Regions from separate parts of the Lacticaseibacillus jixiensis genome, predicted to be linked through region 1. Evidence: riboswitches for the same ligand, from Rfam matches in the RefSeq annotation. Region 1 holds a riboswitch; each other region holds the start of a gene.
What was found. Region 1 has a riboswitch for lysine ahead of ACGG90_RS02390 (ABC transporter permease subunit). Riboswitches for the same ligand answer to the same signal wherever they lie in the genome.
Positions count from the first base shown of each region.

Region 2: it holds a riboswitch for lysine, as region 1 does, so the genes downstream of both, ACGG90_RS13915 (amino acid permease) here and ACGG90_RS02390 (ABC transporter permease subunit) in region 1, are expected to answer to the same signal.
Region 3: it holds a riboswitch for lysine, as region 1 does, so the genes downstream of both, lysA (diaminopimelate decarboxylase) here and ACGG90_RS02390 (ABC transporter permease subunit) in region 1, are expected to answer to the same signal.

Region 1 covers NZ_BAAFPR010000002.1:204,820-208,098, forward strand. Annotated here, with positions in the region: gene ACGG90_RS02385 (mannose/fructose/sorbose PTS transporter subunit IIA) at 1-891, opposite strand, end outside; lysine riboswitch at 1,366-1,535, shown strand; gene ACGG90_RS02390 (ABC transporter permease subunit) at 1,636-3,213, shown strand; gene ACGG90_RS02395 (amino acid ABC transporter ATP-binding protein) at 3,210-3,279, shown strand, end outside.
Region 2 covers NZ_BAAFPR010000035.1:2,954-6,232, reverse strand. Annotated here, with positions in the region: gene ACGG90_RS13915 (amino acid permease) at 83-1,477, opposite strand; lysine riboswitch at 1,600-1,766, opposite strand; gene budA (acetolactate decarboxylase) at 1,826-2,536, opposite strand; gene alsS (acetolactate synthase AlsS) at 2,810-3,279, opposite strand, start outside.
Region 3 covers NZ_BAAFPR010000015.1:55,305-58,583, reverse strand. Annotated here, with positions in the region: gene dapD (2,3,4,5-tetrahydropyridine-2,6-dicarboxylate N-acetyltransferase) at 1-333, opposite strand, end outside; gene lysA (diaminopimelate decarboxylase) at 368-1,666, opposite strand; lysine riboswitch at 1,754-1,932, opposite strand; gene ACGG90_RS10190 (aspartate kinase) at 2,158-3,279, shown strand, end outside.

The DNA.
Region 1 (3,279 bases):
ATCAAACTTGATGCCCTCAGCCTTCAACTTACCAAAAGTGTCGATGTCATCTTGGTCAAAAGCCAAGACCTTGTTAGGCTGTACCTTACCTGCAGAGTGCGCCATGGAACCAACGTTGAGCTCTTTAAGCGGTACGCCGCCATCGATGGCACGCAAAGCGTCTTGAGGCGTTTCGAATAATAGCAGTGCACGTTCGCCGCCGAAGTGCTGATCGTCTTTGGCGATCTTGATCATTTGATCAACTGGCACAACATGGGCATGGACGCCGCCAGGTGCGGCGTCGGTGATCAATTGCTTTCTCAGCTTATCGCGGGCCACGTTGTCAGAAACAACGATGATACGCGTTGGCTTAACAGACTTGGACCAAGCAGTTGCGACTTGACCATGCAACAGACGAGAATCGATACGGGCAAGCACGTATTCGAGCTTGCCTGGCTTGCCGGCATTGCCGCCAGTGGCCTTTGGTGCAGCCGCAGCTGCAGGCTTTGGCTCCAGGCTTTCCGGCTTGATCTTGACGCCATCGCGCCCTGCTTCCACCAAGTGTGCTGCGATTTCGTGTGCCGAGGTCATCGACAGACGTGAGCCATAAGCTTCAATGAGCATTGGCAGGTTCAACCCTGTGACAATTGCCCACTTGTCCTTATGTGCTTCGAACAAACCGTTGGATTGGTTGAATGGTGAACCGCCCCACAGATCGACTAAGAACAACACTTCGTCGTCTTCGCCGAACTTCGCAATGGCTTCTTCAAGGTGCTTCTTGAGGTCGTCTGGGCCTTCGTTAGGCATGAAAGTTACTGCTTCGACTTTCTCTTGCTCACCGAAGATCATCTGACCAGATTGCTTGATGCCAGCGGCGAATTGCCCGTGACTAGCAAGAATGATTCCGACCATTGTTTGTCGCCTCCTAAATAATATTTGGGTGCAGTCTACGCTGCGCTGAATAAATAATAAAAGTGCGCAGAATATGACCGGTAAATGAATCCCCAGAAATTAGTATGCCGTTCTCCCGCGGGTTTTGCAATCCCTTTCTTGACGTAAAATCGAGCGTTTTCATGAAAGGTCTATGCCGCTGGGACTGAGCCGAATATTTTTTTGTTAATTTTTCTGGACTAAAGCTTGCATGAATGCAGGCAAAGCCGGTAAAAGCGGGCCGGTATAAGCTCGGCGTTTGCACGTCAGCGGCGATTTACATGCGTTACTAACAGAGAAAACGCTTCTTAATTTTCGGCAATCGTTTTCCTTGTTCTTGAGTTGTTGGTGTAGGATATCCCTTACGACTTAGGCTGATGTCAGCTTAGCGGCCATGGGTGATTGACGGTTGGTGACTGCTTGGGTTATACTCAACGCCAGACAAGTGAATATCCACCAAGAAATAGAGGTCGCGGGTGGTGACGAACGCAATGGAGGGCCGAAGCCCATTGAAATTGCCTTAAGCATCCCCGCCGAAATCTTCGGCGCGATTCGGCGCGCCTTAGGTTGGGCCAAGCGACAACATCGCTTGGACTGTCGCAGCAATGCGGAGCGCTAGATTTGGTTTAACAACGAAATCGGGGACCGACAATTTTCTAATATTGTCGGTCCTCTTTATGTTCTCTCTATTCCTTCGGTTGGCAAAACACGAAGGAGGAACTTGTTATGAAGAAAGTGTGGCTCACCCTTAGCGGGGTCATCGCAGCGATCGCCATGTTCTTGGCGCTGGCTGCGCCGGCTCCAGTCAGCGCCAGCGGCACCTTGAAAGTCGGCATGGAAGCCGGCTATGCGCCGTTTAACTGGACGCAATCCACCAGCGCTAACGGCGCGGTGAAGATCCAAGGCTCCAGCGAATACGCCAATGGCTACGATGTGCAAATGGCCAAGAAAGTGGCCAAAGCCATCGGCAAGAAAGTCATCGTCGTCAAAACCAGCTGGGACGGCTTGCCGCCAGCTTTGACTTCCGGCAAAATCGACGCGATCATCGCCGGCATGTCGCCAACTGCAGAACGGCGCAAAACCATTGACTTCACCAACACCTACTATGCCTCCAAGCTGACGGTGGTGGTGCGGCGTGATTCCAAGTTCGCCAAAGCCAAAAGCATCAAAGACTTCAAAGGCGCCAAGATCACCGCGCAATTGTCGACTTTCCATTATCAAGCCATCAAGCAAATGAAAGGCGTCATTAAAGAAGAAGCCATGAACAACTTCCCTGCCATGCGGGTGGCTTTGGAATCCGGCACCATCGACGGTTATGTCTCTGAAGTCCCAGAAGGCATCACCGCCCAAGACGCCAACCCAGATCTGACTTACCTCAAGTTCTCTAAGGCCAACGGCTTCAAAACCAACCCAGAAGACGTCGATTTGGCCATTGGCTTGCGCAAAGCAGATCCTGATAAGGCCAAGATCAACGCAGAATTGGCCAAGATCTCCACTGCCGAGCGCAACAAGATGATGAAAGAAGCCGTGGCTGTGCAGCCAAACACCGCCAGCCAAGGCAACTGGTTCATGAACATCTTGAAGCACTACGGTCCGATGCTGCTGCGCGGCACCGGCATGACCTTGCTGATTTCTTTGGTCGGCACCATCGTCGGCTTCATCATCGGCTTGTTAGTCGGCATCATCCGCACCATCCCCAAGCCTAAAGCCAAAGGCAAGCGCGGCTTACAAGCTGTGATCAACTGGCTGCTGGCAGTTTATATCGAAGTCTTCCGCGGCACGCCAATGATCGTGCAAGCCGCTGTCTTGTATTATGGGGCTGCCCAAGCTTTTGGCATCAACATGAACAAGACCATGGCTGCTTTAGTGATCGTCTCGATCAACACCGGGGCGTATATCTCTGAAATTATCCGCGGCGGGATCATCTCCGTGGATGAAGGCCAGTTTGAAGCCGCGCATGCGCTGGGCTTCACCCACTTGCAAACCATGATGAAAGTCATCTTGCCGCAAGCGGTGCGCAACTCGCTGCCAGCCGTCACCAACGAATTCATCGTCAACATCAAGGATACGTCGGTGCTGTCTGTCATTTCAGTTTCCGAACTGTTCTTCTCTGCCGAAACGGTGGCGGGCCAGAACTTCCAGTTCTTCCACACTTACCTGATCGTCAGCGGCATCTACTTGATCTTGACCTTCACCATCAGCCGCTTGTTCCGCTTGATCGAAAAGCATATCGATGGGCCGAAGAACTATAACGTCATGAACAACCAAATGCAGATCCAAACCCCTAAGGAGGCGGGAAAATGAGCGACGTGATCATTCAAGTGCAGAACCTCAAGAAAGCCTTCGGGACTCATGAAGTCTTGACTGACA
Region 2 (3,279 bases), on a different contig from region 1:
CCGCACCGCCTGCGCCGACGCTTGCCCCGCGCGCCGAAGCCTCAACGCTCCGGGATCTTCGTCGAGCGCCGCTGCGCTTTGGTTACTTGCGATGTTCGCGATGCGGGGTCAAGTCCACTTCCGCAAGCGGGATCAAATGCGTCTTGTGTTTGACCTTATACCACACCAACAACACGATAAACAATGGGATCGACATGTAAGATACCAACAAACGGCCGATTTCAAAGTGTTTCACCGACTGCAAGTCTTGGCCCAAGATCACCACCAAACTCATCAGAATTGCCAAGATCGGCCCGATCGGGAACCATTTGGCGTGATAAGCCAATTCTGACAGATCATGACCTTGCAACATGAACGCGCGCCGGAAGCGGTAATGTGACACCGCGATCCCCAACCATGCCAAGAAGCCGGTCAAGCCGCTAGCTGCCACCAACAGCTGATACACACTAGGCCCCATGATGCTGGATAAGAACGTCAACGCCCCTACCGCCGTGGTCACCAACAAAGCCGGCAGCGGCACGCCGCGGCTGTTGGTTTTGCCAAAGATTCGCGGGGCAAAGCCGGAATTGCCCATTGCCCACAACATGCGTGTGGATGCATACATCCCCGAATTGGCACTGGACAACACCGACGTTAAGATCACCGCGTTCATCACCGAAGCCGCCCCAGCCAAGCCAATGCGCTTAAACACCAAGGTAAACGGCGAAATCGCCACATCACTGGCGCTGGCGCCAAGCAAATTCGGCGACGTGTAAGGAATGATCGCCGCAATCACCGCAATGGCTAAGATATAAAACAACAAGATTCGCCAGAACACCTGCTTGATTGCCTTGGGAATACTGGTTTCCGGCGTTTCGGACTCGCCGGCAGTGATGCCGATCAACTCCGTGCCTTGAAACGAGAAGCCAGCCACCACAAACACCGACAATGTCGCCGGCCAGCCGCCAACAAAAGGCGCCGCTTTGATCGTGTAGTTGTGAAAGCCGATTTTTGAACCGCCAAGGATCCCCACAATCGTCATGATCCCTACCGCCAAGAATACCAGCACAGTAATCACCTTGATCAGTGACAACCAGTACTCGGTTTCGCCAAAGCTTTTGACAGAAATAATGTTGATCACAAAAATCAACAACAAGAAACTTAAACTGAAAATCCACCCTGGCACTCCAGGCAGCCAGAAATGCATCACAATCGCAGTCGTGGCAATGTCCACGGCCACAGTGATCGCCCAGTTGAACCAATAATTCCACCCTAAAGCAAAACCCACCGCCGGGTCGACGAAGCGGCTGGCGTATTCAGAGAAACTGCCAGACACCGGGATATAAGTCGCCATTTCCCCAAGGCTGGTCATTAGGAAAAATACCATCACCCCAATGGCCAAATAAGCGAGGATCGCCCCGCCTGGCCCAGCCGTCGCGATTGCGCCACCGCTGGCGACAAATAATCCGGTACCGATTGAACCGCCTAACGCGATCATCGACAAGTGGCGCGTTTTTAACTCACGGCGCACCTGCGTATGTTGTTCTTGACTCACGATCTATTCCCTCACGATCTCCATTATCGGCGTTGATGATCCATTGCGCCTGAAAGAAACCGTTCAGACCAAATAGCGCACCGCCAAGCGACAGTCCAAGCGGTATTTCCGCTTGGCCCAAGTCGTGAGTGCCAATCACGGCTTTCGGCGCCGGCCCCTTTTGACAGCTGTTGCGTCTTGGCAGACGTCTCAACAGCTGCGACTAATGACCGGCGCAACCTCTATTTTTACCGGATAATAGTATAACAAAAAGCCGCCGGCATTGGCCAGCGGCTCTCAGGACGTTCTCATTTACTTCTCAGCTAATTTGATATCTTCGACGATCTTGTTGCCTTCCAGATCTTCTTTCTGGAAATCGGCATCTTCAACTGGCAAGTGCAAGCGCAAGTCAGAGAACTGCTGCAAGCCTAAATCTGCTTCAGCCACATCCATTTGCAACAAATGCCCGCCGAACTTGTGGTCATCACTTAAGAAATGCAAGTGAAAACCAGGCGCCGAAACGCCGGCATACAGTTGCGGAGAATAATAGCCCACCACTGTACCAGTGACATCGTCGGCTTCAAACAAAGTCTGTGCTTCAGCGGTTTGGCGCAGCGTAGGATATGGTGCCGTTTGGGCGCCGACCACGCGCGTTTGCACATGGTTGAAGCGGCCATGCATCCGGACACCTGCGAAAGTGTTGCGCGTCTTCAGCACAGATTCGATTTCAGGGCGAATGTCGGCATCCTTAAAGTTGTGCACCATTTCAGCGTGTTGGAACTGCGCATAATGCACATTGGCAAAAGGCACCTTCTCGTCAGGCTGAACCACGCGGATCTTGCCAGAAGAAGCCACTTGATAAACCACGCCGTCTAAGATCACTAATTCACCGTCTAAACCGGCCAGCGTGCCGATCCCAGTGTCCCCGTGCCGCATCAGCTCCCCAATGGAAAGCGTCCCGGCAAATAAGCCAGGTACTAGATTAGCCAAGGTCCCGTGTTGGAATAACAATGAACTCATGATGTCCCTCCTGTAAGGCGTGTTTCGTTCGATGGGTTTATTATACGCCTTGCTCAAAACAAAATGCAACACAGATGGTAATCTGTTACACAAGTGATTGATTACACAATCATAAACAGTGTAATATCAAGGAATTCCCCCGATGATTGTGCACGATAAGCTGATACATTATAATTCTTGATCTACCATCAAACTTTGTGAAGTCAGCAAATATCACAACAAAACCGGCCTCAGCAAGCGGATCGATCCGCTTATTGAAACCGGCTTTGGTCAAGATTAGTACAGTTGATCTTCCAACATGGCTTGGCTGAGCTTGATGTTATCAGAATAGTCAACTGGGATATCAACGACCACTGGGCCGTTTGTGGCAAAGGCTTCGTCTAAGACCTTACCTAATTCGGTTGGCTTATTGACGCGCAAACCTTTGGCCCCAAAGCTTTCGGCATACTTCACAAAATCAACCGGCCCAAAGTCAACACCTGCGGCTTGGCCGTATTTCATTTCTTCTTGGAACTTCACCATGTCATAATGGCCATCATTCCAGATAATATGCACAATGTTCAAGTGACGGCGCACGGCAGTTTCCAGCTCTTGGCTAGAGAACAAGAAGCCCCCATCACCGGAAATCGATACCGCCTTTTCATTCGGCCGGACCAAACTGGCTGCAATGGCCCAAGGCAAAGCCACCCCTAAAGTCTGCATCCCGTTAGAAAACAGCAGGCGGCGTGGTTCGTAGCTGCGGAAAT
Region 3 (3,279 bases), on a different contig from region 1:
CACGGCGTTATCGCCAATGGCCACTTGGTCGCGAATGATCGCGCCAGGTTCGATGCGGGCGTTGAAGTTGCGCACATCAAGCAGCGGTACGCCGGTGTTGCGCCCGGCGGCTTCGACGTATTGGTCTTTGATTGCCGCAGCGTTTTGTTCAAGCACTGGCTTGATCTGCGCCCAATCGCCGATAACCGTACCTTGATGCTTGCAATAGAAGGTGTGCACCGATTCGGGAAAATGCAGCTGGGTCAAGTCGCCTTTAAGGTAAACTTTCACCGGGGTGGTTTTCTTGGAATTGGCAATGGTGTTGATCACAGTTTGGGTGTCTAAAGTTGGCATGTGAGTTGTTTCCTTTCCTTATTAAAAGCGGCGATCAGTTTTGGCTGTCATAGCGTAAATCATTGTGGATCAGATCCGCATAGGTTTCATGGCGCACGACCAGTTGGGCGTGGCCGTTTTCGGCAAAGACGACAGCGGGGCGGGGGTTGCGGTTGTAGTTGGAAGCCATTGAGTAACCGTAAGCGCCAGTGGCCAGCACCGCCACCACGTCGCCAGCCTTGGTGGCAGGCAGCTTGGCGTGATCGATCAAGATGTCGCCGGATTCGCAATACTTGCCGACCAAATGCACATCTTCAACAGCCGGCGCATGCGGCGCATCTGCTTTAACCGCTTCGTATTCGGCTTGATACAACGCCGGGCGAATGTTGTCGCCCATGCCGCCGTCAACGGCGACATACGGCCGCAAGCTTGGCACATCTTTGCGGCTGCCTACGGTGTACAGCTGATAACCGGCCGGGCCGACAATCGAGCGGCCTGGTTCGATCCACACGGCAGGCGTGGCAAAAGGCAAGTCTAAGCCTTTTAACGTCTTTAAGATCGCTTCAACAAAGTCTTCGGCTGGCAGCGGTTCGTCGCCTTCAACATAGCGAATGCCAAAGCCGCCGCCAACGTTTAAGACCCGCGGCACAAAGCCCAGCTGCTTGTGCCAATCAGTTAAGATCGAAGCCAGCTTCTTGGTGGCGCCGATGAAGCCGTCTAAGGCGAAGATCTGACTGCCGATATGGGCGTGAATGCCTGACACATCCAGTTGCGGATTAGCTAAAGCACGGCGAGCGGCTTCTAAGGCTTGGCCGGAGTCGACGTCAAAGCCGAACTTGCTGTCGGTTTGACCGGTGGAGATGTAAGCGTGGGTGTGGGCGGAGATCCCAGGCGTCACCCGCAACAAGACGGCTTGCTTGCGAGCTGGTTCTGCTTGCAGCAACTCACCAAGCAGATCCAGTTCATCGAAGTTATCGATGATAATGGTGCCGACATGAGCGGCCAAGGCTTCTTGCAGTTCTTGGCGCGACTTGTTGTTGCCATGGAAGGAAACATCTTGCATTGGGAAATCTGCAGCAATGGCGGTGGCCAGCTCGCCGCCGGAAACGACATCGACATGGCAAGCTTCTTGGGCGGCAACTTGATACATTGCGATGGTCGCGAAAGCTTTGCTGGCGTAGCTCACGGCGTAATCCACGCCTTGTTCTTCAAACACCCGCTTGAACGCGCGGATCTGGCGGCGAATGGCGCCAACGTCATAGACGTACAATGGGGTATGGAATTCTTCGGCGATGTCTAAGGCATCAACATCACCAATGGTCAAATGGCCTGCAGCATTAGTTGTGATTGACATGGTAGTACACTCCTTTATGGCTGAGACAAAAAATAAGGCCCTTTTGTTTGGTTGCTACCAAACAAAAGGGTCCCATTGTGGGTCGATCGTCTGGATAGCGCCCCGCCAATATTGTTGGCGACAGTGTAGCCGCTTTTCACGTCTACCCCAACAACTGACGTCACCACAACGTCAGCGTTTCGGCGACCGCCCCTTTCAGCCGATGTCATTGCAGCGTGGACTGCTCGATCGGCGTACTATTGTTGGTCGCAACCTCTATCTCGTATTTATCATGAGTCTATAATAAAACTCGGCGTTCGTCAAATCGAATTTGCCCAATTATTGCCCCAAGCGGCCTGGCGCGGGCTAAAAATATATTTTGTTCTAATAATGGCCGGCAAAAATGCCACATTTTTGCATTAGTCGCGCTAGGCGTCGTGGCGAATGTGTGTTAGACTTCTTCTCAAAATCACAATTATTCACATCATTTACTCATGACGGGGGCGTTTCTAATGCGCGTAGTTAAGTTCGGCGGGTCCAGTCTGGCCGATGGCACACAATTTGATAAGGTCGTGGCGATCATGAAAGCCAACGCCGCACGCCAGGTGGTAGTCACCAGTGCACCTGGCAAACGGTATCATGACGACATCAAAGTCACTGACTTGTTGATCACTTATGCCAAACAGGTCCAAGCTCATGCGGAATACGCCGCGACGGTAGCGGCGATCGTTGAACGCTACCGCCAAATCGCCGCGCATTATTTGCTCGACGATGACGTGATCGCCCACATTCACCAAGAAATCGCGGATTTGGCGCATGAACAATTCAAGAACGCCGATTATCAAATGGCTGCCTTCAAGGCTCACGGCGAGAAGCTCAACGGCTACTTGTTATGCGCAGTGCTTAACGCCAGCGGCATCAAGGCCGCTTATGGCGAACCTAAGACTATTGGCTTAACCGTCAGCGATGACCCTAACGACGCAGAGGTCCTAGCAACCACTTACGCGCATTTGGCCAAGTATCAGCGGCCGGATGGGATCTTGGTGGTGCCAGGCTTTTATGGCTATACCGAAGCCGGTGCGATCGCGACGTTTTCTCGCGGCGGTTCGGATATCACCGGGGCGATTTTGGCGCGCGGCTTTGATGCTGAGTTGTATGAGAACTTTACTGACGTGGATGGCGTATTTGCCGCCGATCCGCGGGTCGTGAAGAACCCGGCGCCGATCGCCACCATGACTTATCGGGAAATGCGGGAGCTGTCTTATGGCGGCTTCGGGGTGTTCCATGATGAAGCGATCTTGCCGGCCATTGACGGGCAGATCCCGATCAACTTGAAGAACACCAACGAACCTGACCACCCAGGCACCATGATCGTGCCGGAAGCCGGCTTCACCCCGCAACATGCGGTGACTGGCATTGTGTCCTCGGATCACTTCTCCGCGATTTATCTGCATCGCTACTTGTTGAACAAAGAAGTCGGCTTCACCTTGAAGCTGCTGCAGATCTTCTACGAACACGGTATCAACTACGAACACATGCCCAGCGGGATCGATGACTTAACCATCATCATCGACAGCCGCCAATTAACACCTGATATGCGCACCGAATTATGCCAAGAGATCCAGGATAAAATG